DNA from 2 places in the Janthinobacterium sp. Mn2066 genome. Region 1 is predicted to be linked to the other one. Evidence: predicted binding sites of a transcription regulator. Region 1 holds the regulator's gene; the other holds the start of a gene.
The links. The regulator FliA, encoded in region 1, starts transcription of late flagellar genes. The targets are predictions, from matches to a motif close to CTAAAGTTTNNNNNNNNNNNGCCGNTA.

Region 1 (14,403 bases):
GTGCGGGTTAATAAAGGCCGTATCGATCAGTTGTACCGCCTTGCCGCCGGCGACGTGGTGCGCATTCCGCCGGTGCGCGTGGCCGAAAAAGCCGCCACCGGCGCACCTGCCGCCGAATTTGCCGTCATCTATGAAGATGCGCAGCTGCTGGTCATCGACAAGCCGGCCGGCGTGGCCGTGCACGGCGGCTCGGGCGTCTCGTTCGGGGTGATCGAGCAATTGCGCGCGTCGCGCCCGGATGCCAAGTTCCTGGAACTGGTGCACCGGCTGGACCGCGATACGTCCGGCCTGTTGTTATTGGCAAAGAAACGTTCTGCCCTGACCAACCTGCATGAGCAGATGCGCGACGGCGTCACCGACAAGCGCTACCTGGTCCTGGTGGCCGGCGACTGGAAGAATGCACGCCAGCACGTGAAATTGCCTTTGCATAAATATACGACGGCCGAAGGCGAGCGCCGGGTGGCGGTGCAAGCCGATGGATTGCCATCGCACACGGTATTTTCACTGTTGTATAAATATAACAACTTCGCCTTGCTGGAAGCCGAATTGAAGACGGGCCGCACGCACCAGATCCGCGTGCACCTGTCTTCGTCGGGCTTCCCCATCGCTGGCGACGATAAATATGGCGATTTTGCCCTCAACCGCGCCTTGTTGAAGGCGGACAGCACGCGTGGCGCCCTAAAGCGGATGTTCCTGCACGCCCATCAAATCACGTTTACGCACCCGGAAACGGGCAAGAGCATGACCTTGAAGGCGCCGCTGGCTGCCGAATGCGAGCGTTTCTTGGTAAGCTTGGGCAAACCGCTGGCCCTTACTGCCCGTTAGCGCCTTCAACTTTGCGCAACACTGCGAAACACTGCGATGGCGCGACTACTCATCAGGTAGCCATGCCATCCTTCACCACTCAAGGAGCCGGCGTTCGTAGCGTCGGGAAACATGGCAAGAAAGCAATTTGATCTGATCGTCTTCGATTGGGACGGTACTTTGATGGATAGTACCTCCACCATCGTGCAATGTATCCAGGCCGCAGCCAAAGACCTGGGCTTGCCTGTTCCCACTGATTTGCTCGCTTCCCACGTGATCGGCCTGGGGCTGCAGGAAGCCATGCAACTGGTGATGCCTGGTGTCGAGCCGAAATACCATGCGCGCATGGCGGAACGCTACCGCTATCACTATCTGTCGAGCGACCATCAGCTGAGCTTGTTCCCCGGCGTACATGAGATGCTGGAAGATCTGTCGCAGCATGCCTATTTCCTGGCGGTCGCCACCGGCAAGAGCCGCGTGGGCCTGAACCGTTCACTGAACGCGGTCAAATTGTTGTCCCTGTTTGACGCCACGCGTTGTGCCGATGAAACGTTTTCCAAGCCGCATCCTGCCATGTTGCAGGAATTGACGCGTGAACTGGGGCAGGATATCCGCCGTACCGTGATGATCGGCGATACTAGCCACGATCTGCAGATGGCCAACAATGCGGGCGCGGCAGGGATCGCCGTGGAATACGGCGCCCATCCGGTGGAGCAGTTGCAAGCATGCAAGCCCTTGTATTCCGCCGCCAGCGTGGCGGACCTGCATCAATGGCTGAGCGAGAACGCATGATGAGCGATGTTGTCGATATGTTGATCTGCGCCGCCGATGCCGTGCAGGAGGGGGGCAAGGGCGTGCGGTTTCCCGTCTCCGCCGGCGGCGAGGCGACCACCGGTTTCGTGGTGCGCTATGAAGGCAGGGCGTATGGCTATCTGAACCGTTGCGCCCACGTGCCGATCGAGCTGGACTGGGCCGAAGGCGAGTTTTTCGAATCGAGCGGCTTGTACCTGATGTGTTCCACGCACGGCGCCGTCTACGTACCCGATAGCGGCGTGTGCGCGGGCGGACCGTGCAAGGGCGGCCGTTTGCGCCCGATCCCCGTGGCCGAGCGCGACGGCCAGTTGTACTGGCAGCCCGACGATTATGTCAGGCCACGCCAGGCATGATGCCCGGTGCTGGTCTTTAGCTGGTCTTTATTTAAGCAAAGTGAATTATGAGCGATAACACGAATGACACGCCGGTCTCTGCTGCTTTTGGGGGCGCCGGTGCTGGCGCCAACGGCAACTGGGAACGCGAGGTGCTGGAAAAGCTGGTGTTTGCCACCTTGCAGGAACAGCGCGCACACCGGCGCTGGAGCGTGTTTTTCAAGGTGACGAGTTTGCTGGTGGTGCTGTTCGCCTTGTGGGTGTTTTATGACTACAACAATACGGACGATAGCGAAACCCTGGGCCGGCACACGGCCCTGATCGATATCACGGGCACCATCGATGCCGATGGCAGCGGTTCTGCCGGCGTGGTGATCCCTGCGCTGGACAAGGCGTTCTCGGATTCCGGCTCGGTCGCGGTGGTGCTGCATATTAATAGTCCGGGCGGCAGCCCCGTGCAGGCAGGCATGATCGTCGATGAAATGCAGCGCCTGCGCAAGGGCTATCCCGACAAGCCGCTGTATGTGGTGGTCGATGAAATGTGCGCCTCCGGTGGCTATTACATCGCCGCCGCGGCCGACAAGATTTTCGTCAACAAGGCCAGCGTGGTCGGTTCCATCGGCGTGCTGATGGATGGCTTCGGTTTTACGGGCGCCATGGAAAAGGTGGGCATTGAACGCCGTTTACTGACGGCCGGCGAGAACAAGGGTTTCATGGATCCGTTCAGCCCGCTGAGTGAAAAACACAAGGCCTATGCCCAGGGCATGCTTAATGAAATCCACCAGCAATTCATCGACGTGGTGCGCGCCGGGCGCGGCAAGCGCCTGAAAGAAACGCCAGAGATGTTTTCGGGCCTGTTCTGGACCGGCGCCAAGGCCGTTGAAATGGGCCTGGCCGATGACTTCGGCACGGTCGACAGCGTGGCGCGCGATGTCGTCAAGGCGGAAGACATCGTCGACTACACGCAACGCGAAGGCTTGCCTGAGCGCGTGCTGAAAAAGTTCGGCGCTTCGCTGGGCGCCGGCGCCATGAAGGCGGCCATGCAGGACGTCAAGCCGATGTTGCGATGAGGGAAATGACGCTGTCATTCTGATAGCGTCAGCCAGCATGCCCTTGCTAAAAGCGGGTAAATTGCCTTGAAAATGACAGGCTGTGGTCTATATTGACACTGTAGTTCATGTCAAGGGAGGGGCGATATAAGTCTACTATGTTGTCGGAAGGCTGGCGAAGCTAGTCAGCACTAACTTGAATGAGTTGGTCTTGGAACTACTTGCCGCATCGACGATGCGGTTTTGAGTGAATTTACATTCCTCACTAAAGTCCCGATGGGGCTTGGTAACGGCGGCGCAATGCCGCCGTTACCTTTTGTGCGGCAAGCTGGCTGCCGCGGGCCGCAGCTCAGCTCAGCTCGGGTCAAGTTGGGCAGTGCAGGCAGGTACTGTCCGGACTGCTCTCGTCCGCCGGGGTGTTGGCGACAGTGGCGTTCTCCGGCGCTTCTGCCTGGGCAAAGCCGCCCGCTTCCAGCCAGCACATGAAATCACATTGCGTCTGTGCCTGCCAGCGCGACTGGCAGGGAAGGGGCGTGCAACTCGCCTTGCAGGGTGTGCCTTCCTGCTGCGTTTGCATGGCTTGCGTCGGTGGCGTGCCGCGCCAGCGCGCCACGGCTAGCCGCACTTTGTGCATCGCGCTCTGTTCCTTGGCGAGACGCAGTCGCATCTCGTGGATGCTGCCTTCCAGGGCAATATGGTCTATGTCATGCATACGCAGCTCTTCTTGGTTCTACCGTTATTCCTAAAGGCCGTTAGGCGGATTCCTAACGAGATTCCAGTTTATCCATGCAATATTCCGAGCGCTTGATATATCTCAAAAGAACTGGCCGCCTGGCTAAAAAAGAGTGCTTGAATTTTGTCTGTTGTTTGCTTTGCCAGCTTGCTTGGCGCCAAGGTCTTGCTTCCTGGTGCAGATGTGCGCCGTCTTCACGCTGCAGGCGCCATCTGTTAAAGTCACGCCCATGAGTAAATTATCCCTAGACCGCATCCTGCAATCGCAGGGCTTTGGCACCCGCAAGTATTGCCGCTCCCTCATCGACGATGGCGATGTCGTCATCGACGGCGTGACCCAGACCAACTATCGCACCACCGTCGAGACGGAAGGCCTGGTGCTGCACGTCTTCGAGGAAGAGTGGGTGTACCACGAACACCTGTATCTCGCGCTCAACAAACCCGCGAATTTCGAATGCTCGCGCAAGCCCAGCCATCACCCTGGCGTGCTGACCTTGCTGCCGGAACAGTTCAGCTGGCGCGAAGTGCAGCCGGTCGGCCGTCTCGACCACGATACGACCGGTATGCTGCTGATGTCCGACGATGGGCCCTTTATCCATGCACAATCGTCGCCGAAGCGTCATGTGCCGAAAATTTACCAGGCCACCACGCAAGAGCCCGTGACCGATGAACTGGTGGCGCTGCTGCTGGCTGGCGTGCAATTGCACGACGAGCCGGCGCCGCTGGCCGCCGTCACTTGCATCAAGCGCGGCGAGCACCAGCTGGAAATCGTGCTGGAGCAGGGCAAATACCACCAGGTCAAGCGCATGCTGGCCGCCGCCGGCAACCATTGCAGCGCCTTGCACCGTTCCGCGATTGGCAGCCTGACCCTGGAATCGCTGGGGATTGCCGAAGGCGAGTGGTGTTATCTGACACCAGCGCAACTGGCGCAGCTGGCCTGATTTCCTTCCTGATAATAAAAGCCGGGAATTCCCGGCTTTTTGGCGTCTGATTGACGCCAATAGCCTGCATCTGACAAATTCCGCCCATGAAATTAGCCACCTTGAATGACGGCACGCGCGATGGCCAGCTGGCCGTCGTCTCGCGCGACCTGAAAACCGCCCATCTGGCCGACGGCATCGCCTCCACTCTGCAGCGGGCGCTCGACGACTGGACCTTTATCGCGCCGCAGCTGGATTTGCTGTACCAGACCATCAATAGCGGACGCGGCCATCGCGCCTTCGAGTTCGATCCTGCCAACTGCATGGCGCCGCTGCCGCGCAGCAGCTTGCGCGTGGCTGGCGTGTCGTATTTGCAGCAGGTGGAGCGGGCCTGCAAGGCGGCGGGCCGCGAAGTGCCGGCCAATTTGCGCGACACGCCGCTGATGTACCAGGGCGCCAGCGACCATTTCCTGGGCGCCCAGGATCCCATCGTGCTGGCCTACGAGCAGTGGGGCATCGATTATGAAGCAGGGATTGCCGCCATCACGGACGACGTGGCCATGGGCTCCACGGCCGACCAGGCGCATATGGGCATCAAGCTGCTGATGCTGGTCAATGACGTGACGCTGCGCAACCTGGCTCCTGATGAGCTGGCCAGCGGCCATGGTTATCTGCAAGCCAAGCCGTCGATGGCGTGCTCGCCGGTAGCGATTACGCCCGATGAGCTGGGCGACGCCTGGCGCGGCGGCAAGGTGTGCCTGCCGTTGCGCTCCAGCCTGAATGGCAAGCTGACAGGCCAGCCCGCCGCCGGCGCCGACATGAGCTTCAATTATCCGCAGTTATTGGCCCACCTGTGCCAGACCCGTTCGGCAGGCGCCGGCAGCGTGGTCAGCGCGGGCGGGGTGGCCAATAAGGAGATGAAGAAGGGCTTTTCCAGCATTGTTGAGCGACGTAACCAGGAGATCATCGCCGATGGTGTGGCCACTACGCCATTCATGCTGTTTGGCGACACGATCCGCATCGAAATGCTGGGCGACGATGGCAAGTCGCTGTTTGGCGCGATTGAGCAGAAGGTGGAGCAGGCAGAAGCGCGTAAAAGTCGGTAGGGGCTCCGAGAAAATGGCCATGGCTGCGTTGCCGCCCCTCGCCGTACTCATCGTACTGTCTTCGGGGCGGCGCCTTGCGCTGACCATTTTTCGGCCCCCTTTAAAGTGGGTGCCTGCGGCACCTTTAAGATAATTGAAAAGCAGGGCATTTACTGCCCTGTTCCGCTGATGGCATGCGCCTTGCAGGCTCGATAATGTCTCATGCCCAGTCCCTCATGCGCCTAGCCAGGCTGCAGGACTTCACCGGAGTTGATTGATGTCGGAAGACAGCGACGCAGAAAAGACCGAAGCCGCGTCACCGAAGCGCCTCGAGCAGGCGCGTGAGGAAGGCGATGTTCCGCGATCGCGTGAAGTGGCCACGTTTACGGTGCTGATGGCGTCCGGCTGCTGCCTGTGGTTTGCCGGCGATTCCATCGTGCGGCGGCTGTCGGCCGTGATGGTGTCCGGGCTGTCGATGGACCGGGAACAGATCTTGAATCCCAATGCGATGATCTTGCGCATCGCCTACGACGTGGGCGCGGTGCTGCTCACCTGCCTGCCGTATGCGGTGGTGATCATGATCGTGGCGCTGGCGTCGCCGCTGCTGGTGGGCGGCTGGCTGTTCAGCTCGAAAGCGTTTACGCCGAATTTCGGCAAGCTCAACCCGATCAAGGGCCTGGGCAATATGTTTTCCAAGAATGCGCTGGTGGAGTTGCTCAAGGCGATCGCCAAGACCATCGTGGTCGGCATCGTCGCCTGGCTGGTGATGCAGCATCACAAGGAAGCGGTGCTGGGGCTGACGGTGGAATCCTTGCGCGTCGGCACGGCCCACCTGGTCAGCCTGCTGATCAGCGCTTTCCTGATCATCGTCGGCGCGCTGGGCCTGATCGCCGCCATCGATGGTCCGTACCAGATGTGGCACTACGCCAATAAAATGAAAATGACCTTGCAGGAAGTCAAGCAGGAGTCGAAGGAATCGGACGGCAATCCGCAGATCAAGGCGAAGATCCGCCAGTTGCAGCGTGAAGCCTCGCGCCGCCGCATGATGGCCGACGTGCCCACTGCCGACGTGGTGGTGACCAACCCGACCCATTACGCGGTAGCGCTCAAGTATGGCGCCAATTCGCGTGGCGCGCCGCAGGTAGTGGCCAAGGGCGTCGATGAAGTGGCGGCCAAGATCCGCGAAGTGGCTGGCGAGAACAAAGTTGCCATCCTGGAAGCGCCGGCCCTGGCCCGTGCATTGTATAAACATACGGATATTGGCGACGAAATACCGGAAGCGCTGTACGCGGCCGTGGCCGAGGTGCTGGCGTATGTGTTCCAGCTGCGCTCGTATGGCAATGGCCACGGCCAGCGCCCCGACAAGCCGAAGCAGCTCGATGTGCCGCCCGAGCTCGATCCCTTGAACCCGGCATCGCAAGTAGCACCACAGACACCCCCTGCGCCCGGCGCGGACGACAAGAATAAAGGAAGTACACCATGAACGGCGTCACCATGCCAGCCTGGCTGAGCGGATTGAAGGGCAGTGCCAGCAAGGGCATCGCCGCGCCTGTCATCATCATCATGCTGCTGGCGATGATGGTGCTGCCGCTGCCGGCCTTTATCCTCGACATTTTCTTCAGCTTTAATATTGCCCTGTCCATCATCGTGCTGCTGACGGCGCTGTACACCGTCAAGCCGCTCGATTTCATGGCTTTCCCGACGATTTTGCTGGTGTCGACCATGCTGCGGCTGTCGCTGAACGTGGCTTCCACCCGCGTGGTGCTGACGGAGGGCCATACGGGCGCCGATGCGGCCGGCAAGGTGATCGAGGCTTTCGGTCACTTCTTGATCGGCGGTAACTACACGGTCGGTATCGTCGTGTTTATTATCTTGACCATCATCAACTTTACCGTGGTCACCAAGGGTGCAGGCCGTATCGCCGAGGTGGGCGCCCGCTTCGCGCTGGATGCCATGCCCGGTAAGCAGATGGCGATCGACGCCGACCTGAATGCCGGCCTGATCGGTGAAGACGAGGCGCGCCGCCGCCGCACGGAAGTGGCGCAGGAAGCCGAATTCTATGGCGCCATGGACGGCGCCAGTAAATATGTGCGCGGCGATGCCATCGCCGGCATCATGATTACCGTGATCAACATCGTCGGCGGCCTGATCGTCGGCCTGGTGCAGCACGACATGGGCTTTGCCGATGCATTGAAGAACTACACCCTGCTGGCCATCGGTGACGGCCTGGTGGCGCAGATTCCTTCGCTGATCATCTCCACGGCGGCTGGTATCGTCGTCTCGCGCGTAGCCAGTGAGCAAGATATTGGCGCCCAGCTGGTAGGTCAATTGTTTGCCAAGCCGCAAGTGCTGTACATCACGGCCGGCATTATCGGCGGCATGGGCTTGATACCCGGCATGCCCAACCTGGTCTTTCTGTTGCTGGCGGGCTTGCTGGGCGGTTCCGCCTACCTGATTACCAAGGCGGCGGCGAAGAAAAAATCCGATGCCGAAAAACCGGCCGAGGTGCCGCAAGCCACCGTGGCGCCCGAGCAGGAAGAAGCCAGCTGGCAAGACATCATGCCTGTCGATACGCTGGGCCTGGAAGTGGGCTACCGTTTGATCCCGCTGGTGGATAAAACGCAAGGCGGTGAATTGCTCAAGCGCATCAAGGGCATCCGCAAGAAATTCGCCCAGGAAGTGGGTTTCCTGGCGCCGCCCGTGCATATCCGCGACAACCTGGAATTGAAGCCATCGGCTTACCGCATCACGCTCAAGGGCGTGGAAGTGGGCGTCGGCGAAGCCTATAACGGCCAGTTCCTGGCGATCAACCCCGGCATGGCCAGCGGCACCTTGCCCGGCATTGCCACCAACGACCCGGCCTTCGGCTTGCCGGCTACCTGGATCGAAGCGGGTTTGCGCGACCAGGCGCAATCGATGGGCTATACGGTGGTCGATGCGGGCACGGTGGTCGCCACGCACCTGAATCACCTGATCACCTCGCATGCCTCCGAATTGCTGGGCCGCGCGGAAGTGCAGTCCCTGCTCGATCACCTGGGCAAGGAGTCGCCGCGCCTGGTGGAAGACCTGGTGCCGAAGATGCTGTCGCTGTCGACCCTGCAAAAAGTGCTGCAGAACCTGCTGATGGAAGGCGTGCATATCCGCGACATGCGCACCATCATCGAATCCCTGGCCGAGCACACCGTGCATACGCAAGACCCGAACGACTTGACGGCGCTGGTGCGGGTGGCGCTGGGCCGCGCGATCGTGCAGCAATTGTTCCCTGGCGCGGCCGAGTTGTCCGTGATGACCCTGGACAATCGCCTGGAGCGCCTGCTGATGCAAGCCATGGGCAATGGCGGCGATGGGACGGGCATCGAGCCCGGCCTGGCCGACACCATCGCGCAACAAGCTGGGCTGGCAGCCCAGCAGCAGGAAGCGATGGGACTGACGCCCGTATTGCTGGTGCCGGCGCCCCTGCGCGCCCTGCTGTCGCGCTTCCTGCGCCGCGCCCTGCCGCAACTGAAAGTGCTGTCGCATGCCGAAGTACCGGAAACCAAGACGATTCGCGTCACCAACCTGGTGGGTGCCCAATAATTGTTCAATTTCCCCTTCGGCAACTGAATAACGGGCACTTTCCCATCCTTTTCCTTCGATCATCTTCCCCTGAGATCGACAATAATCGATACTGTCCGAGTGATCCGTGTCTCATATTGAAGACTGCACTCAAGCAACAGGAGTCGATGATGGCCATACAGTCCAGTTCAGCGCGTGTAACCCAGATGATGGGAGGCCGGCCATGAATGTGAAAAAATTTACCGCCGCGACCTCGCGCGATGCCTTGCGCCGCGTGCGCGAAGCGCTGGGCCCGGATGCCGTGATCCTGTCGAACCGCCAGGGCGATGGCGTGGTGGAAATTCTCGCGCTGGCCAATGACGACGCCGCTTCGCTGGCCTCGCCGCCGGCCGCCTCGGAAATGGCCCAGCCGCGTCCCCAGTTGCATACCCAGTTTCCTGCACCGCAGCGTCCGGCTGCCAGTGCCAGCCCAAGCCATCATGCGCCGCGCCACGCACCGGCCAGCGAGACGATGGACATGGCCCGCATGCAGCAGATGATGGCCAGCGCTTTGGCGCACGTCAAGGAAAACGCCGCCGCCGAGATGAGCGGCATGATGAATGAAATCCGCGCCATGCGCGGCATGATGGAAACCCAGCTGGCAGAAATCTCCTGGGGTTCCACGCAGCAGCGCCAGCCGCAAAAGGCCGTGGTGCTGCGCGAAATGCTGGCGGCCGGTTTTTCGGCCAGCCTGGCGCGCTACCTGATCGACAAACTGCCGGCCGGCCTCGATGGCGCGCAAAGCATGCGCTGGATCAAGACGGTATTGAACCGCAACCTGAACACCATGGCCAATGAAGACGCCATGCTGGAGCAGGGCGGCGTGTTTGCCCTGGTCGGCCCGACCGGTGTCGGCAAGACCACCAGCACGGCCAAACTGGCGGCCCGCTGCGTGATGCGCCACGGCCCTGAAAAGCTGGCCCTGATCACCACCGACGCCTATCGTATCGGCGCCCATGAGCAATTGCGCATCTACGGCAAGATCCTCGGCGTGATGGTGCATTCGGTGAAAGATGAAGCCGACTTGCGCATCGCCCTGAAAGAATTGAAGAACAAGCATACGGTGCTGATCGATACGGTGGGCGTGAGCCAGCGCGACCAGATGGTGACCGAACAGGTGGCCATGCTGTCGGGCGCCGGCGCCGACGTCAAGCGCCTGCTGTGCCTGAACGCCACCGCCACCCAGGAAACCCTGAACGAAGTGGTGCGCGCCTATCAAGGCAGCGGCCTGGCCGGCTGCATCATGACCAAGCTCGATGAAGCCGCCTCGATCGGTAACGTGCTCGACGTGGTGATCCGCCAGAAACTCAACCTGTTTTATGTCTCGAATGGCCAGCGGGTGCCGGAAGACCTGCACCTGGGCGACCGTGGCTACCTGGTCGACCGCGCGTTTAAACTCAAGCGCGATGCGGCGGCCACCCAGTTTTCCGACGCCGAACTGCCGCTGCTGATGGCGCAGGCGGTGGCCCGCAACCATGAGGCGCGCGGGGGACACCTTGGCTAATTTTGATTTCGACCAGGCCGAAGGCTTGCGCCGCATGCTGGGCGGCCCGCAGCCGCGCGTGCTGACGGTGTTGTCGGCCACGCCGCAGGATGACAAGGGCGCCATGCTGATCAACCTGGGCGCGTCGCTCGCTTATACGGGCAATGAAGTGCTGCTGCTGGACGCCAGCGGCAGCAGCGAAGGCGTGGCGGCGCGGCTGGGCCTGGCGCATGGCGCCAGCCTGCTCGACGTGGCGCGCCAGCAGTGCGGCCTGAACCAGGTGATCCATGCTGTACCGCAGGGTTTTGGCGTGGCCACCCTGGGGGCGCGCAACTATCAGATGGATAGCCCCGACTTTGCCACCAATGACGAATCGCGCCGGCTGGCCAAGACCTTCGAAGTGATGGCGCGCCAGACCGGCATCGTGCTGGTCGATGGCGTGGTCGGCGAGAGCGGCGCCTGCTTTCCCGTGCCGCTGATGGCCACTTCCGACATCGTGGTGCAGGTGTCGGGCAGCGCCGCCTCGATCACGGCAGCGTACAGCCTGATCAAGCGTTTGAGCCAGGAACTGGGACGCCGTCCCTTCGGCATCCTGGTGACGGGTGCTTCCGAACCCGAGGCAAAGGTGGTATACGATAATATGGCGCAGGCGGCGAACCGCTACCTGGCCGTGAAACTGACATCGATGGGCTCGGTGCCAGCCGATGAATACCTGCATCGCGCGGCGCGCCTGGGCCGCAGCGTGATCGATGCATTTCCGCTGGCTGGCGCGTCGGTGGCGTTTCGCGCCCTGGCGGAACGGCTGGCCCGTTCGGCGGCGCCGGTGCTGGGCTCCACTTTGTATCAGACGGGGAGTGCACACCATTTCAGCGCCTGAATCGATTAGCAGCACATATATAGAACAATAAGCAGCCTATGTACACGGTCAAAGGGAAATCGAACAAAGACTATCTGCTAACGGAACATATTCCGCTGGTGAAGCGTCTGGCGCACCATATGAAGGCCAAGCTGCCTCCATCGGTCGAGGTCGACGACCTGATCCAGGCGGGCATGATCGGCTTGCTCGATGCGATCACCCGCTACGAAGAAACCCATGGCGCGCAGTTCGAGACCTATGCCGTGCTGCGCATCCGCGGCGCCATGCTCGACGAGCTGCGCACCAGCGACTGGCTGCCGCGCAGCATGCGCCAGAACATGCGCAAGATCGAAGAGGCGATGAGCATCCTGCAGCAGCGCCTGGGCCATCCGCCGACCGAGTCGGAAGTGGCCAAGCTGTTGAAAATGCCCCTGGCCGATTACCAGGAAATGCTGGGCGAGGGCGGCGGCCACCAACTGGTGTACTACGAAGACTTTCATGACCCGGACGGCAATGACAGCTTCCTCGACCGCCATTGCGTGGACGAGGACAGCGACCCCTTGCGCTCCCTGCTCGATACCGATTTCCGGCAGTCCGTGATCGACGCCATCGACGCGCTGCCGCCACGCGAGAAAATACTCATGGGCCTGTACTACGAAGAAGAGCTGAACCTGAAGGAGATCGGCGCGGTGATGGGCGTATCGGAATCGCGCGTCTCGCAGCTGCATACCCAGGCCGTCGCGCGCCTGCGCGCAACCTTACGGGAGCAGGCGTGGACTGGTCCAGCGTAATCGGGCTGCTGCTGGCCGTCGCCGGCCTCCTGGTCGGCCAGGCGCTCGAAGGCGGCAAGATGGCCTCGCTGCTGCAGCCGGCCGCGTTTGCCATCGTGGTGATCGGCACCTTCGGCGCCGTGCTGCTGCAGACGCGGCTGCGCACCTTCGTGCGTGGCCTGGAAATGCTGCGCTGGGTGTTCAAGCCGCCGGCCGACACGCGCGCCGCGCTGTCGCGCGACATCGGCCTGTGGAGCCTGACGGCGCGCCGCGACGGTCCGCTGGCGCTGGAGCGCCTGATGGAAAACACGGCCGACCGTTTTAACGCCAAGGGCTTGCGCATGATCGTCGACGGCATCGCGCCCGACAAGCTGCGCCAGCTGCTCGACGTGGAAATCACCGCCTATGAACTGGCCGAGCGCCAGGCCGTCAAGGTGTGGGAATCGGCGGCCGGCTATTCGCCCACCATCGGCATCCTGGGCGCCGTGCTGGGCCTGATCCACGTGATGGAAAACCTGACCGACCCGAGCAAGCTCGGCGGCGGCATCGCGGTGGCGTTTGTGTCCACCATTTATGGCGTGGGCCTGGCCAATCTGCTGTTCCTGCCGGTCGCTAATAAACTGAAGGCCATCGTCACGCGCCGCGTGACCCAGTATGAAGTGACGGCCGCCGTGTTCTACGACATCGCCACCGGCGACCATACGCGCATCATCGAAGAGCGCGTATCGAGCCTGCTGCACGAGCACTGACCATGATGCGGCGCGCGCGCAGGAAGTATGACGAAGAGCCGGACAACCAGGACCGCTGGCTGATTTCCTATGCCGACTTCATTACCCTGCTGTTCGCCTTCTTTGTCGTCATGTACGCGCTCTCCTTGGTCAACGAGGGCAAATACCGCGTGTTTTCAGACGCCATCGGCGAGGCCTTCGGGCTGAATAAAGGCGCGCCGCCGCTGATCATGGAAGCGCCGCAAGCGGTCGCCTTGCCCAACCCGGCCCTGAAACGCCGCGCCGAAGCGATCCGCCGCGAACGCGAGCACATGACGCGCCTGGCGCAGGACCTGACCTCGACCCTGGCGCCGCTGGTCAAGGAAGGCAAGGTGCGCGTGACGCAGACCAGCCGCGGCGTCAGCGTGGAAATCAATGCCAGCGTGCTGTTCGACCCGGGCGCCGCCGCGCTGACGCCGGAGTCCGACCAGGCCCTGCGCGCCGTGGCCGTGCTGCTGAAGGACGATAGTCACGACGTGCAGGTGGAGGGCCACACCGATATCCAGCCGATCAGCAATTCGAATTTCGCCTCGAACTGGGAATTGTCGGCCGCGCGCTCGAGCGCCGTGGTGCGGCTGTTTATCGCCAGCGGCGTGCAGGCGTCGCGCCTGACGGCCGTCGGCCACGCCGACAATATCCCCGTGGCGCCGAACGACACGCCGGAAGGGCGCGCCCGCAACCGCCGGGTTGCCGTGACGATCTTGTCCGGCATTCCCGAAACCGTGACGGAAGTGCCGACGCCGCCGGCTGCGCCTGTACCTGCACCGGCGCCCCGCTAGCTTGCTACAATCGCGGCCTTTCTTTTACTTTATCTTCATCATGAAAAGCAGTTCCCTGGGCGGTCTTGTGTATTCCACCGAAACGGGCCGCATGTGCCCAGCCTGCCGCCAGCCGGTGGGGCAATGTATATGCAAGGCCAACGCCAAGGCTGCGCCTGCCGGCGATGGCCAGGTGCGCGTGTCGCGCCAGACCAAGGGTCGTGGCGGCAAGAGCGTCACCGTGGTAAAAGGCCTGGCGCTGGACGCCGTCGCGCTGGCCTTGCTGGGCAAGCAATTGCGCAGCCAGTGCGGTTCGGGCGGCACGGTCAAGGAGGGCGTGATCGAAGTGCAGGGCGACCATGTGGATGCCATCATGGCGGCGCTGTTACTTGCAGGACACAAAGCGAAAAAAGCGGGCGGCTAAGTATCTTTTTGGCATG
Region 2 (14,403 bases), on a different contig from region 1:
CACGGCGCCCGGCGTGGGCGCGGCCGTCTGCTCGATCGCGCTGGCCTTTTTCCCGATCACGCGCCGGGTCGGCGCCTGGATGTTTGGCGGCGTGGCCGTGTTTGGCCTGGGCACCTTGACCCTGGGCGCCACCAGCCATGTCGCGGTAGCCCTGGTGGCGCTGTTCCTGATGGGCGCCGGCGACATGGTCAGCGTGTATATCCGCCACCTGCTGGTGCAGTTCGAGACGCCCGACGAAATCCGCGGCCGTGTCAGCGCCGTCAATTCCGTGTTTATCGGCGCCTCGAATGAATTGGGGGAGTTTGAGTCGGGCCTGACGGCTGGCTGGTTCGGCCTGGTGCGCGCCGTGCTGTTCGGCGGCGCCGCCACCCTGGCCGTGACGGGCCTGTGGGCCGTGCTGTTCCCCGTGCTGTCGCGCATGGACCGGTTTCCCCACCACGCCAAGGAAGCCGCGGCACAAGGCACGACAGGATAAGATGCGGTATCGACCACCACGCCAGCCTGCGCCATGAAAAACGCCTTCCCCTTGCACGGCTTCATCCGCAGCCGTCCTCACTTGAGTCTGGCCATCGTCATCGGCGTGGCGGCCGGCTTGCTGCTGCCCGACTCCTGGCGCCAGATGACGCGCTTGCTGACGGCGTGGAATGTCGCCGTGTGGCTGTATTTGATTACCATGGCCTGGATGATGATGCGCGCCAGCCATCACCAGGTCAAGGCCGTGGCCGCGCGCCAGGATGAACGGGCGGCCATGGTCTTGTCGGCGCTGTCGGTGGCTTCGGTGATGAGCCTGGCGGCGATCGTCTCGCAACTGTCGGCCATGAAAGACATGACGCCCGACATGCGCGCCCTGCACTACGGCCTGACCATCCTGACCCTGGTCGGTTCCTGGTTCCTGGTCGGCACCCTGTTTTGCTTCCACTACGCCCATTTGTATTACCAGGCCAGCCCGCAGCAGCGTCCGCTGCGTTTTCCCGAGGAAGAGAAAAATCCCGATTACTGGGATTTCCTGTATTTCTCCTTCACCATCGCGGTGGCCGTGCAAACCTCGGATGTCACCGTGCAGACGCGCCTGATGCGCCAGATCGTGCTGGGCCAGTCGGTGCTGAGCTTTTTCTTCAACCTGGTGGTGCTGGGCCTGTCGATCAATATCGCCGCCGGCCTGATCAATGGTTGAAGAATGGCTGAACAATGTGCTTACGCCGTCTGTAGCAGCCCCGAGAGCAGAACGCGGAAGCTGGCCACCGTTTCTATCGATGCCACGCGCGGATCGCTTGCGCTGGCGATCCACAGCGAGGCATTGAGCGCGGCGCCGTTGACCAGGTAGGCCGTGGCCTGCGCATCGACCGGCTTGATGATCTTGTTGTCGATCAAGTCCTGGATGCTGCGCATCGTGTTGAGCAGGCATCTCGTCTGGCTGGCCCTGCGCGCCGTATCGCCGAGGACGGAAGGACCATCCATCAGGACGATGCGCTGGATCTCCGGTTCCAGCGCCAATTCCACCCAGGCAACGCATTCCTCGACGAAACCTTCCCACGGTGTCGCTGCCTGCGCCACCACGGCCCGCAGGCGCTCGGCCGACTCTGCATCGATCTGGGCGATCACGGCTTCAAACAAACCCTTCTTGCCGCCGAAGTGGTGGTATAGCGCGCCGCGCGTCAGCTCCACGTCGGCCGTCAAATCCTCCATCGCCGTATCGGCATACCCCTTGCTGGCGAAAGCCTTGCGGCCAGCGGCGATCAGCTTGCTACGCGTGACCGCGATCATATCCGCACGTTTTTGTCGCGCCATGGCGCCCTCCTGTCGATTCGCAGCACGCAATGACATGCACGATGTATGTTAATATTTCATTCGCATACACAATGTATGTTAATGCGCTACGCTGAGCAGCCGACAGAATAGCGCAAGGTCCCACCAACAGGAGAAACCTATGAGCAAGTATGCCAATCAACAGATCGTGCTGGCCGCGCGTCCGGATGGGGAGCTGCAACTGTCCGACCTGCGCCTGGAGAACCTGGCAGTCCCCGTTCCGGCCCAGGGTGAGGTGCTGCTGGAAACGATTTTCCTGTCGATCGATCCGTATATGCGCTGGTGGATGCGCGCCGAAAAATCCTACAACACCCCGATCCAGATCGGCGAAGCGATCGTCGGTGCGACGGTCTCGCGCGTGCGCCAGTCGCGCCATCCACACTGGCAGGAAGGCGACTGGGTACTGGCGTCGTCAGGCTGGCGGCGCTTTGCCCTGTCCGACGGCAGCGGCCTGCGCCGGCTCGACCCGGCGACCGCCCCGCCCTCCACCGCACTGGGCGTGCTGGGCATGACGGGCTTCACCGCCTACGCAGGGCTGCGCAACATCGGCCAGCCGAAGCCCGGCGAAACCGTGGTGGTCGCAGCGGCAAGCGGGGCAGTAGGCTCGGCGGTGGGACAAATCGCCCGCCTGCGCGGCGCCCGCGCCGTGGGCATCACCACCGGCCAGCAAAAGCTGTCTTACCTGAAGGAGGAATTGCATTTCGACGCTGTCGCCGACTACCGGGCGCCGGACTTTGCCGGGCAGTTGGCCAAGGCTTGCCCGGACGGCATCGATGTCTACTTCGAGAACGTCGGCGGGCGCATCTGGGATACCGTGCTGCCCCTGCTGAACACTTACGCCCGCGTGCCGGTCTGCGGCCTGATCTCGCAATATGAAGCCAGCGCCGGCGCCACAGGCCACGTCGATCGTCTGTCCAGCACCATGGCGCAGATCATGGGCAAGAGCCTGACCTTGCGCGGCTTCATCCAGACGGAATATGCCCCCACCCAGCTCGCCGACTTCCTGCAGGAAGCGGGAGCATGGCTTGCCGAGGGAAAAATCCGTTACCGCGAACATCTGCTGCACGGCCTGGAGCAGGCGCCGCAAGCCTTGATCAGCCTTTTGAAAGGCCAGAACTTTGGCAAGACGATCGTGCAGGTCGGGGCAGCCCACGACTAGCGCTGCCGCGATAGCCGATGGCAGATAGTTTCAGTGAGGAAACTTGACCTGGCTGAAGGGTTAAGCCCATCTTAATCGTGCAAAGCCCCTTGAAATAGGGGAAACAGGAGTAAGATAAGTCTCATGCAGGAGGTCATCTGCATAAGGCCGTAGCACGGCTGTGATGGGTTTTTTTTGAATTGAAGGAGTCAAGCATATGCAAATCAATATCAATACCGACAGCACCATCGCCCACACCCCTGGATTGACCGAACATGTGCAATCCGTCCTTGAAAACGCACTGAGCCGCTTTCGCGACAACCTGACCCGCATCGAAGTCCACCTGAGCGACACGAATGGCCCGAAAGGCGGCGCGGACGATATCCGCTGCGTCATCGAAGCCCGCGTCGCCGGTTATCAACCTATCGCCGTCACCGAGCAAAATGCCAGCGTGCATCAATCGCTGAGCGGCGCCACCGAGAAGCTCAAGCGCGCCATCGATAGCGCCATGGGCCGCCTGCACGGCAGCAAGCGCCACGCCAGCGGCAAGAATGCCGTGGTCGACGAGACCGAAGCGGAAGAAGCCGCCGAGTAATTCCCCGTGTTTTTATAGAGACCTGGGCAGCCGTTCAAGGCTGCCTTTGCATTTGCGGAAACGATTTTTGGCAAGCCCCGCCAACATTGCCTTTAACGCAATTATCATACCGATAAAATAATTGTCGTATTCCACACATAATTTCACTTCTGGAAAGCCTTTTTCATTACAGTAAAGCCCGCTTTAAGCTATCATGAAGCAACCGGCTCACTGCTTGCGTGACGCTGGCTTTTTGAAAGTGGGCTTGTGGAACAAATCGGCAACTTCAGCGCTTCAAACTGCAACATCGGCGATCTACAGCTATTTCGCGATGGGGCGGATAGCCGGACGGCGACCATGCTGGCGCCCTGCCCCGTGATTCGCCTGGAGGCGGGCGAAGCGCTGGCCGATACGCAAGGCGCCAGCCTCTACATCGTGTTGCGCGGCGCGCTGGCCGTCGCGGCCGACACCCATACCGGCATGGACGACGGCACGGTCAGCAAGGTCTTGCCCGGCGAAAGCGTGGGAGAACAGTCGGTGCTGGACGAAGCGAGCAACCTGGCCGCCATTTCCGCACTGGAAGAAACCGATTTGCTGGTGATTCACGCCAGCCTCGTCTGGGAATTGATCGAGCAGTCGAACGGCCTGGCGCGCAACCTGCTGCGCCTGCTGTCCTTCCGCATCCGCGCCGCCAACGCCCTGCTGCGCCGGCGCCAGAAACTCGGCGAATTCTACCGCCAGCTATCGATGGTCGACAGCCTGACGGGCTTGTACAACCGGGCCTGGCTCAACGATTTGCTGCCGAATATGATCGTCACCGCCCACAGCAGCGGCGAACCGCTGTCGCTGGTGATGATCGACCTCGACCATTTCAAGCGTTTTAATGACACCCACGGCCACCAGGCCGGCGACCAGGCGCTGCGCATCGCCGCCCAGGTACTGGGGGCCGCCTCGCGCCCCACGGATTTTGCCGTGCGCTATGGCGGCGAAGAATTGATGGTGATCTTGCCCGATACCAGCGAGCAAGTCGCCATGCTGGTGGCGGAACGGCTGTGCGAGCGCATGCAGCAAGCCGTCATCTTCAACGACATGCGCTGTCCGCTGCCGCATATCACGGGTTCCTTCGGCGTGGCCAGCCTGGCCCAGGGGCAAGATGAACACGGCCTGATCGCCGCGGCCGACACTGCCCTGTACCGGGCCAAGGCCTCGGGACGCAATACCGTTTCCCTGTAGTAAATCAGGCCGCCTTGGTGGCTGGCTTATCCGGGCTCGCTGGCGTGGCTGGCGCGGCTGGCGAATCCGCCTTCTTGCTGCTGTGCGCGGCCTGGAAATCGGCGTAACCCTTTTGCACCAGCGCATAGGTCTTGTCGATATTGCTGGCGATATCGCCGCCCAGCACCTTCAAGCCGCTGAGGATGTCGCGCGCTTCCTTGAAACCCTTTTCCATGCCGCCACCGATGGTGTCCATGAACTTTTGCAGGGTGGCATCGTCATCCTCGCCCGGATGCTGTTTCTTGTAGGCTTCAAAAAACCCGGTCGACAAGGATACAATGCGGCTCGCCGTCGCCTCGGGACTATTGTCTTGCGACGCTGCGTTTTGCACGGCGTCATCGCCATACTGGCCTTTCAACGCTTCATTGATGCTGGTGATGGCCGATTTGTAGACCAGCGCCAGCGGATCATTCTGTGAACCGATGGACACATTGAGCGAGGCCTGCATGATGGACGCGTTCAATTGCAGGCGCGACTTGTCGTTGACGCTCATCTCGGCGCTGCCGCCATCCTTTTGACGGACTTTATGATCGTCAGCATTGACGGAATTCAGGGAACTGGCGGAATTACTGCTTGCGGCGATGGGAATTGACACGATAGGCCTCCTTGAACGGGCAATATATGACACCATGCGCTTAGCGCAGCGAGAGCGATCCTCTCTGATCACATATAGTATCGGCAAGTATTCAAAAAACTATAGCCACGACTTTTTTAGCGACCACAACGCCACCACCATCAATGACTATCCAGACTTTTCTTTGGCACGATTACGAAACCTTTGGCGTACAGCCGCGCCGCGACCGCCCGGCCCAGTTTGCGGCCATCCGCACCGATGCCGAGCTGAATGAAATCGGCGAGCCCATCATGCTGTATTGCCAGCCTGCCAATGATTTCCTGCCTGACCCGCAATCGTGCCTGATCACCGGCATTACGCCACAGCAATGCCTGCAGCAGGGCGTGCCCGAGCATGAATTCGCGGCCGTCATCGAAGCGGCCTTTTCCGAGCCTGGCACCATCGGCGTGGGCTACAACACCATCCGCTTCGATGATGAAGTCACGCGATTCTTGCTCTGGCGCAACCTGCACGACCCGTATGCGCGCGAATGGAAAAACCATTGCGGCCGCTGGGACTTGCTCGACGTGGTGCGCATGACGCATGCGCTGCGCCCGGACGGCCTGCAATGGCCCAGGCGCGACGATGGCCAGACCAGCTTCAAGCTGGAACACTTGAGCAAGGCCAACGGCCTGCTGCACGAAGCGGCCCACGATGCGCTGTCCGACGTGCGCGCCACCATCGCCCTGGCCCGGCTGATCAGGCAGACGCAGCCGAAGCTGTTCGAATTTTGCCTGGCGCTGCACAAGAAAGACCGGGTCGCCAGCGAAATGGGCATGCACCTGGACGCTGCCCAGCGCCAGCCTTTCCTGCATGTCTCGGGCATGTTCCCCGCCGAGCGCGGCTGCCTGGGCCTGGTGTGGCCGCTGGCCACGCACCCGAGCAATAAAAACGAGGTGCTGGTGTGGGATTGCCAGTACGACCCGCGCGAACTGGCGACGCTGGACGCCGACACCATCCGCACGCGCTTGTTTACCCGCGCCGACGCCATGCCCGAAGGCATGACTCGCCTGCCCGTGAAAAGCGTGCACCTGAATAAGTCGCCCATGCTGGTCGGCAATTTGAAGACCCTGTCGCCGGCCATGGCCGAGCGCTGGGGCATCGATGTCGAAGCAGCGCGGGCCAACGCCAGCCATGCAGCTACCCTGCCCGACATGTCGGCCACCTGGGCCGCCGTGTTCCAGCGCCCCGCTGGCGAAGGCGCCGTCGACGTGGATGAAGACCTGTATGGCGGCTTTATCAGCAATGACGACCGCCGCCTGCTCGACTCGCTGCGCCGCAAGACGCCAGCCGAACTGGCCGCCGCCCGTCCCTCGTTTGCCGACGAACGCCTGCAGGAATTGCTGTTCCGCTACCGCGCGCGCAATTTCCCGCAGACATTGAGCGAAGCGGAAAGCCTGCGCTGGGAACAGCACCGCGCCGCCCGCCTGTTCGATGGCGAGGCCGGCGCCCGCACCATCGAGATGCTGTTTACGGAAATCGATACCTTGTCGGAATCGGTCGATGAGCGGGGGGAAGAGATACTGGGTGAACTCTACGATTATGTAGAGATGGTCGCGCCGCAACGCGATTAAATAAAAAATGCCGGGCTAGCCCGGCATTTTGCATCTTGCCCCGACCTTAAACGCTACGGTGCGCGTTGATCGCGTCGCGCGTTTCGATCGCCACGCGGCGTGCTGCGTCGGCGAAATCTTCGCCATCCTGCGGCTTGGCGTAAATGATGGCGCGCGAAGAACTGATCATCATGCCCATGCCGCCCGCCGTCTGGCCTGCGCCGACCGTGGCGGCAATGTCGCCGCCCTGGGCGCCGATGCCCGGCACCAGCAGCGGCATGTCGCCGACGATGGCGCGTACTTGCGCCAGTTCTTCAGGGAACGTTGCGCCCACCACCAGTGCGCACTGGCCGCTCTTGTTCCATTTGCCGGCCACCAGGCGCGCCACGCGCTGGTATAGCGGTTCGCCATCGGTATTCAGGAATTGCAGGTCGGAACCGCCCGGATTCGAAGTGCGGCACAGGATGATCACGCCGCGGTCGGCCCACGCCAGGTAAGGATCGAGCGAATCTTCGCCCATGTAGGGGTTGACGGTCACGGCGTCGGCGCCATAACGCTCGAACGCTTCGCGCGCGTATTGGGTGGCGGTGGCGCCGATATCGCCGCGCTTGGCGTCGAGGATCAGCGGAATGTGCGGATAGTGTTCACGCACATAGCGGCAGATGTCTTCCAGCTGTTTTTCTGCGCCCAGCGCGCCGAAATAGGCGATCTGCGGTTTAAACGCGCACACCAGGTCGGCGGTGGCGTCGATGATGCGGGTGCAAAAGGTGGTGATTCCATCGGGCGCATCGCGCAATTCCGCCGGCAGTTTCGCCAGGTCAGGGTCCAGGCCCACGCACAGCAGGGAATTATTGGCCGTCCACGCGGCGGATAATTTATTGATGAAATTCACGGCACACCTTCTCTATATTCAGTTGCAAACCCCGTATTGTAACGCGGCGCGGGTTTGCTACGACAGCGCCGCGCTTGCCAGCAGACAAGCACGGCGCTGTCAGAGAAGATTAAACCGCGTTCTTCCTAGTTGCCATTTCCCGGCCCCGTGTTGCCATATTCAAGCAAACGGTTGGCCGGCAAGGCGCCCGCCGGCACCGAGCTGTAGGGGCGCGTGGCCGTCGAGTCTGCCCATGGATCGGCCTTGCGGATATGCTCGCCCAGCACCGAGTTGCGGATCAGCACTTGTCCATTCGGCGAGGTGACGCCATACGCGGCCAGGCTGGCAACGCCTTCATCCCAGGCACGGCCCAGGTAGATCTGGCCGGCCGGCGTGCCCGTTTCCGCCGTGAAGCGGCTGTTGGTGATCAGGAAACCATAGGCGTTACGGTAATCGGTGCTGGCCGCCGTGACATAGCCGGTACCGTTGCCCGTGTTCAAGGTGTGGATGGTGCAATTATCCAGCACGGCCGTGCCACGGCCGAAGATGAAATCCACATCGCCCTCGATATAGCTGTTTTTCACGTACACGCGCGACACCTGGTCCACATTGCCGCTTTTCATGTAGAAGGTGTCCTGGTGGCCCAGCAGGCGCACATTTTCCAGCACGATCTTGTCGCCCTGCGTCATCAGGGCCACGGCAGATTGATTGCTGCCGGCAAAGCTGCCCTTCACATAATCATTGGAAAAAGTCAGGTTCTTGGCCTGGAAATCGGCCGCGTTGACGGCGAAGGTGGCGCTGCCGCTGGTGCCGATGGGATTGGCGGGCGAACTATTGCACTTGTTGCCGTTGGTCTTGGCCGCATCCACCGTCGGATTGCCGTTATTAAACACGATCACCGTATGCGAGGCATCGCTATCGAGGCTGTATAAACGGATGGCCGGCGTGCCGCTGCTGGGCAAACACACCGTTTCGCGGTAGGTGCCGGGCTGCACGCGGATAAACACGGGCGGCACTTTATTGCCCAGTGCGACGGCCGCATCGATGGCCGCTTGCACGGTAACAAAATTGCTGGCGTCGCTCTTGCCCGCCGCATCGACCGTGAACTGCGCCGTGAAGGTACTGACATCGCCCACGCCAGCCGTCGGGTCCCAGTTATCGACCGGCAAGCTGCTCGCTGGCAAGCTCTTGCCGCCTTGCGCCAGGTATTTGACGGGCGTCAATCCCGCTGCCGTGGCCGCATCCAGTTGCGGCCGGGTTGCCGTGGAGGCGACGACACCGGAAGCGACCAGCGTGGTGCTGCTGCAAACGGCCGTGCTGGCGCAGCTGCTGCCCGTGCCTGGCGTCACCGTATTGACCAGGTTGCCAGCAGCACTGGCGACAGCGGCGATGCGCACGCTGGCCGAAGCGCCCGCGGCCAGGCCAGCCGGCACGCTGCAGCTCACGCTGCTACCCGAAATGCTGCAGCTGGCGCCCGTCGGCGTCACCGTCACGCCGCTGATATTCGCAGGCAAGGTATTGCTCAAGGTCACGGCAGACGTCGTCGCTGCGGAACCGCTATTGATGGCCTGGATGGTCCAGCTGATCGTGTCGCCCAGATTGGCCGTGGCCTTGTCAACCGTGCTGCTCAGCAACACATTGGCGACCGCGGCAGCCGTCACGCTGGTGCTGGTGGTACACACTGCCGGCGTGGCGCAACTGGCGTTGGCGCCGGCCGGCACCACGGTCGTGACCAGGCTGCCGGCCGCTGCCGCATTCGCGCTGATCTGCACGCTGGCGCTGGCGTTCGGCGCCAGGCCGGCGGCGATGCTGCAATTGAGCGTGGCGCCGCTGATGGCCGCGCAGCTGGCGCCCGTGGCCGTTACAGTGGCGCCGCTGATATTGACAGGCAAACTGGTGTTCAAGGTGATAACGCCGGCGCTGGACGCATTGCCGCTATTGAGCGCCTTGATGCTCCAGGTCAATTTATCGCCGACGATGGCGCTGGCCTTGTCGACGCTGGCCGTCACGCTCACGTTCGGCAAGGCGGCGGCCGTCACGGTGGTGGTGGCCGCGCAGCCGGCAGCCGCCACGCAGGCGGGCGCATCGGGGCCGCTGGCCATCACGCTGCTGGCCAGTTTATCCACCCCCGCTGCCGTGGCCGACAACACCACGCTGGCGCTGGCGTTGGCGGCCAGGCCCGCGGCGATGGTGCAGGTCAGCGTGCTGACGGCGGGGCCGCAGGTGGCGCCCGTGGCAGTGACGCTGATGCCGCTGATATTGGCCGGCACGGTCGTGACCAGGGTAATGGGGCCGCTGGTGGCGCCCGGTCCCTTGTTGCTGGCGCTCATGGTCCAGGTGACACGGTCGCCCACCGACACGGCGCTGCGGTCGACGCTCTGGCTCACTTGCACCGATGCCAGCACGGTTGCGGGCGCGCCCGCATCGCTGCTGCCGCCGCCGCAAGCGGACAGGAACAGCAAAACAGGCAAGGCCACAGCCCGCCGGAATGGATAACGATCAATAAACACTCTGGTCTCCTTTTATTATGATGGTCTTGCTGGGTGTAACGCTCGGTGTAGTACATCAAGGCAGGGACATGGGCGCATTGGCGGCCGGAAAATCGACAAAGGCCGCGCTGCAATCCCAGGGCGCCGCCTGCGCGCTGCGGCGGTCGGTCACGCTGACCCCGTTCGCTCCGGCAGCGGCCGTCAGCACGCTGGCAAAAGAGACGGGGCCGGGGCCCATCACCAGCGCCGCATTCGATGGCACGGGCTGGCTTATCTTCGTCGCGACCCAGCCGGGCAGGCTGTCGAAGACCACGTTGTCGAAAACGATGTTGTAGAGCGGATAGCTTTGCGTGGCCGACTGGTAGCCACGCAACAGCAGCAGCGCCTTGTCGCCGTTGTAGCGGGAGCCCGGCGTATCGAGGTAACGCACATTGCGCAGGGTAATGTCGTGGATATTCGGCAGCAGCGCATTCCTGGCGTCGGCCGCATCGCCGTAATAACTGTCGATGGCGATCGGCTGCTGCAGCCGCCGTGCGCACAGGCCATCGACCGTCACGTTCTTGACTTCGCCGCCACGGCTATCGTCCGTCTTGATGCGGAAACCGCTGGTGGCGCCCATGTCATAACCATCGATGGCCAGGTCGCGGATGCTGACGCCATCGACATGGCTATCCGTTTCACTGCCGATCGACATGCCGTGCGTAAAGTACATGCGGTTATGCCAGATGCGCATGGCCGACACGGGGCCGATCTTGCCCGTATGCGCCTTGACGGCAATGCCATCGTCGCCCACGCTGATATGGTTGTAGGCGATCAAGACATTCTTCGACTGGCCCGGATCGATGCCATCCGTATTTTTCACCGTATCGGGCGTAAAGCAGGTGCTGGGCGTGCTGACATTGGGCGTGCCGGACACTACCGGCATGCTGCCGGCAGCGCAGCGGTAACCGGCCACGGAATACGCCAGGGTGGGCGACAGCAGCTTGCTGTCCCACACGGTCAAGCCATCGACGCCGCTGGACACCAGGTGGAACTTCGGCCCGTTCTGCAAGCTCAGCCGGTACACGGTGAAGTTGCTGCCATTATTCACTTGCACCAGGCGCGGATTGTTCTGGCTGCTCATGGCGCTGCCGCCCGTCTTGGTCAGCGCGCCCACGTCCCACCACGTCAGCCGGCCCGCATACGCGCCCGACGTCAGCACGGCGCCGCCACGGCCATCGATCACGCCTTCGCCATACAAGCCATTGCCGTTCGGCGTGGTGGTGATCAAGGCCAGGCAGCCATTGTCGCTGGTCGATGCTTCGCCACAGGCATTCTTGCCGGCGATCTGGTAATCGGCCGGACGGCGCGAAGCGAACAGGGTCACGCCGCCATCGAGCCACAGGCTGACGGTAGGCGGCAAGCTCAAAGGGCCGGACAGGAAGGCATTTTGCCCCTGGCTACCGGCCACCAGCTTGAGCGCCTGGCCCGCCGGGCAGGCGTTGAGAGCCGCCTGGATGCGCGCAGCGTCCGGCTGGGAATCGGCCGGCGCCGCATCCACGGCCGCATCGAGCACGCCGGCCGCATTGCTGACGAGGCTGGCGCTCAACGTGGCGCATAGCCTGGCCGGCAAGGCGGGTTCCAGGCCGGCCAGCGCAGCATCGGCGCGGGCCGATGCGGGCCACAGCGAGGCGGGCGTGGGCGTGGGCGTGGGTGTCGGTGTCGGCGTGGGTGTCGGAGTCGGCGTCGGCACCGGTGTCGGCACCGGCGCCACGGCGATAGGCGCTTGCGCTGCGGCGCCACCGCCACCGCAGGCGACCAGCATCAGGCTGGCGGCCAGGCCGGCCCATCGCTGGAAAGGGATCTGTTTTTGCGGGCGTGGTGTTCGTGCCAGGGGCTTTTGCATCAGCGTCTCCAACCTTGATTTGTTGACATTCTTTTTTCTAATATATCACGATGACATATCTGATATATCAATTATTTCTATGTGGTAATTTGACCACGCTGAAGTGAAGCGGATGAAAGCGGCATCTTCTGCAGATTCAGGTATATTTGCCGCATCCCCTCACTACGCACGGAACCCATCATGCAAATCACCAAACAATTCACCAAATGGATGCGCCTGGCCCTGAGCGTTACCGTGCTGGCCGGCATCTTGACGGGCTGCGGCTACAACGATTTCCAAAGCAAGGACGAGGCGACCAAGGCGGCCTGGGGCGAAGTGGTCAACCAGTACCAGCGCCGCTCGGACCTGATCCCCAACCTGGTCAACACGGTGAAAGGCTATGCCACCCATGAGCGCGAAACCCTGGAAGCGGTGACCAAGGCGCGCGCCGCCGCCACCAGTTTCCAGATCACGCCGGAAGTGCTGAACGACCCGAATGCCTTCGCCAAATTCCAGCAGGTGCAGGGCCAGCTGTCGTCTGCCCTGTCGCGCCTGATGGTGGTATCCGAGAAATATCCTGACTTGAAGGCCGACACCAGTTTCCGCGACCTGCAGTCGCAGCTGGAAGGCACGGAAAACCGCATTACCGTGGCGCGCCAGCGCTATATTGCGGCGGTGCAAGATTACAACGTGCATGCGCGCAGCTTCCCGAACAACCTGACGGCCATGGTCTTCGGCTACAAGGTCAAGCCATCGTTTACGGTCGAGAATGAAAAAGCCATCTCGACGGCGCCTACCGTCGACTTCGGCAAATAAGATGAACATCCGGGCCTACCTGGCGGCGCTGTGCGGGGCGCTGCTGTTTTGGCTGGCCTTGCCGGCCAGCGCACAGCTGGTGGCCGTGCCGCCGCTGGCCGCCCGCGTCACCGACCAGGCCGGCATGCTGGATGACAAGCAAAAAGCGGCGCTGGAAGCCGTGCTGGGCGACTATGAAGCCAGGACGGGCAGCCAGATCGCCGTGCTGCTGGTCAAGAGCACGGCGCCGGAAGCCATCGAACAATACAGTATCCGCGTGACGGATGCCTGGAAGCTGGGCCGCAAGGGCGTCGATGACGGCGTGCTGCTGCTGGTGGCGAAAGACAATCCGTCCGCGCTGCGCCGCCTGCGCATCGAGGCGGGCCGTGGCGTGCAGGGCGTGCTGACCGATGCCCAATCGAAACGCATCCTGCAAGACGTGATCGCGCCCCATTTCAAGCAGGCCGATTATTACGGCGGCCTGGTGGCGGGCACGGGCGCCATCGCCACCTTGCTGAACCAGGAACAATTCCCTGCGCCGGCCCAGAAACAGGCGCCGGCCGCCGTGCAGACGGGCGCCAGCTTCTGGCTGCCGCTGCTGTTTTTCGGCTTCCTCGTCGCCTTGATCGTGTACCGCTCGCGCGGCGGCCCGAACCGCTTGCAGCGCGGCAGCAACTGGTCCAGCGGCGCCACCGGCGTGGTGCTGGGAAGCATCCTCAACCAGGCGCTGAACAACCGCAGCGGTGGCGGCTTTACGGGCGGCGGCGGTTTTGGCGGCGGCGGTGGCGATGGCGGCAGTTTTGGCGGCGGTGGCGGCGGCAGTTTTGATGGCGGCGGCGCCTCGGGAGACTGGTAATGAATCAACATCACGGCACGAAACACCTATCGTTCGGACAACGTTGCGGACGTACCTTGAAACACTTGCGCAGCACGCCAGCGGCAGCGCGCAAGGCGTTCCCGGAAGCCACCCTGAAAGCCATCGAGCACAGCATCGCCGATGGCGAAAAAGTCCATAACGCAGAAATCCGCCTGATCGTCGAAGCGGCATTGACGCCCGGCATGGCATATGCGGGCGTCAGCAACCGTCAACGGGCGCGTGAATTGTTCGCCCAGTATGGCGTGTGGGACACGGAAGACAATTGCGGCGTGCTGATCTACATCAACCTCGCCTCGCACCAGGTCGATATCGTGGCCGACCGCAACGTGGGCCGCCGTGTCAGCCCCGAAGAATGGCAAGCCGTGTGCCGTACCATGACCACGGGTTTTGCCAGCGGCAAGTTCCACGACAGCACCCTGCAAGCGCTGCAGCAACTCAACACTTTATTGCAAAGTCATTTTCCCGCCACCGGCCCGCGCAGCAATCAGTTGCCGAACCAAGCGATCCTCCTGTAAGCGCCGCGCAGGGATTAAAATCTGCTTTTGCCGCGC

Region 2: a site for FliA is predicted at 5,464-5,490, ahead of ACL9RI_RS15585 (DUF5610 domain-containing protein). Genes of this name have one in related genera too.

What each region holds. Positions count from the first base shown of each region.
Region 1 is NZ_JBMOUF010000001.1:576,972-591,374, forward strand. Features, by position in the region: gene ACL9RI_RS02485 (RluA family pseudouridine synthase) at 1-825, shown strand, start outside; gene ACL9RI_RS02490 (HAD-IIIA family hydrolase) at 937-1,596, shown strand; gene ACL9RI_RS02495 (Rieske (2Fe-2S) protein) at 1,593-1,970, shown strand; gene ACL9RI_RS02500 (S49 family peptidase) at 2,018-3,019, shown strand; gene ACL9RI_RS02505 (hypothetical protein) at 3,363-3,710, opposite strand; gene ACL9RI_RS02510 (pseudouridine synthase) at 3,961-4,671, shown strand; gene ACL9RI_RS02515 (fumarylacetoacetate hydrolase family protein) at 4,758-5,756, shown strand; gene flhB (flagellar biosynthesis protein FlhB) at 6,013-7,218, shown strand; gene flhA (flagellar biosynthesis protein FlhA) at 7,215-9,311, shown strand; gene flhF (flagellar biosynthesis protein FlhF) at 9,514-10,833, shown strand; gene ACL9RI_RS02535 (MinD/ParA family ATP-binding protein) at 10,826-11,689, shown strand; gene ACL9RI_RS02540 (RNA polymerase sigma factor FliA) at 11,728-12,459, shown strand; gene ACL9RI_RS02545 (flagellar motor protein) at 12,441-13,187, shown strand; gene motD (flagellar motor protein MotD) at 13,193-13,984, shown strand; gene ACL9RI_RS02555 (translation initiation factor Sui1) at 14,025-14,387, shown strand.
Region 2 is NZ_JBMOUF010000007.1:249,621-264,023, reverse strand. Features, by position in the region: gene ACL9RI_RS15615 (MFS transporter) at 1-475, shown strand, start outside; gene ACL9RI_RS15610 (DUF1345 domain-containing protein) at 509-1,174, shown strand; gene ACL9RI_RS15605 (TetR/AcrR family transcriptional regulator) at 1,195-1,788, opposite strand; gene ACL9RI_RS15600 (NADP-dependent oxidoreductase) at 1,928-2,965, shown strand; gene ACL9RI_RS15595 (HPF/RaiA family ribosome-associated protein) at 3,162-3,539, shown strand; gene ACL9RI_RS15590 (GGDEF domain-containing protein) at 3,786-4,751, shown strand; gene ACL9RI_RS15585 (DUF5610 domain-containing protein) at 4,756-5,385, opposite strand; gene sbcB (exodeoxyribonuclease I) at 5,529-6,977, shown strand; gene pyrF (orotidine-5'-phosphate decarboxylase) at 7,024-7,848, opposite strand; gene ACL9RI_RS15570 (pectinesterase family protein) at 7,974-10,337, opposite strand; gene ACL9RI_RS15565 (glycoside hydrolase family 28 protein) at 10,393-12,201, opposite strand; gene ACL9RI_RS15560 (LemA family protein) at 12,412-12,996, shown strand; gene ACL9RI_RS15555 (TPM domain-containing protein) at 12,998-13,831, shown strand; gene ACL9RI_RS15550 (TPM domain-containing protein) at 13,831-14,367, shown strand.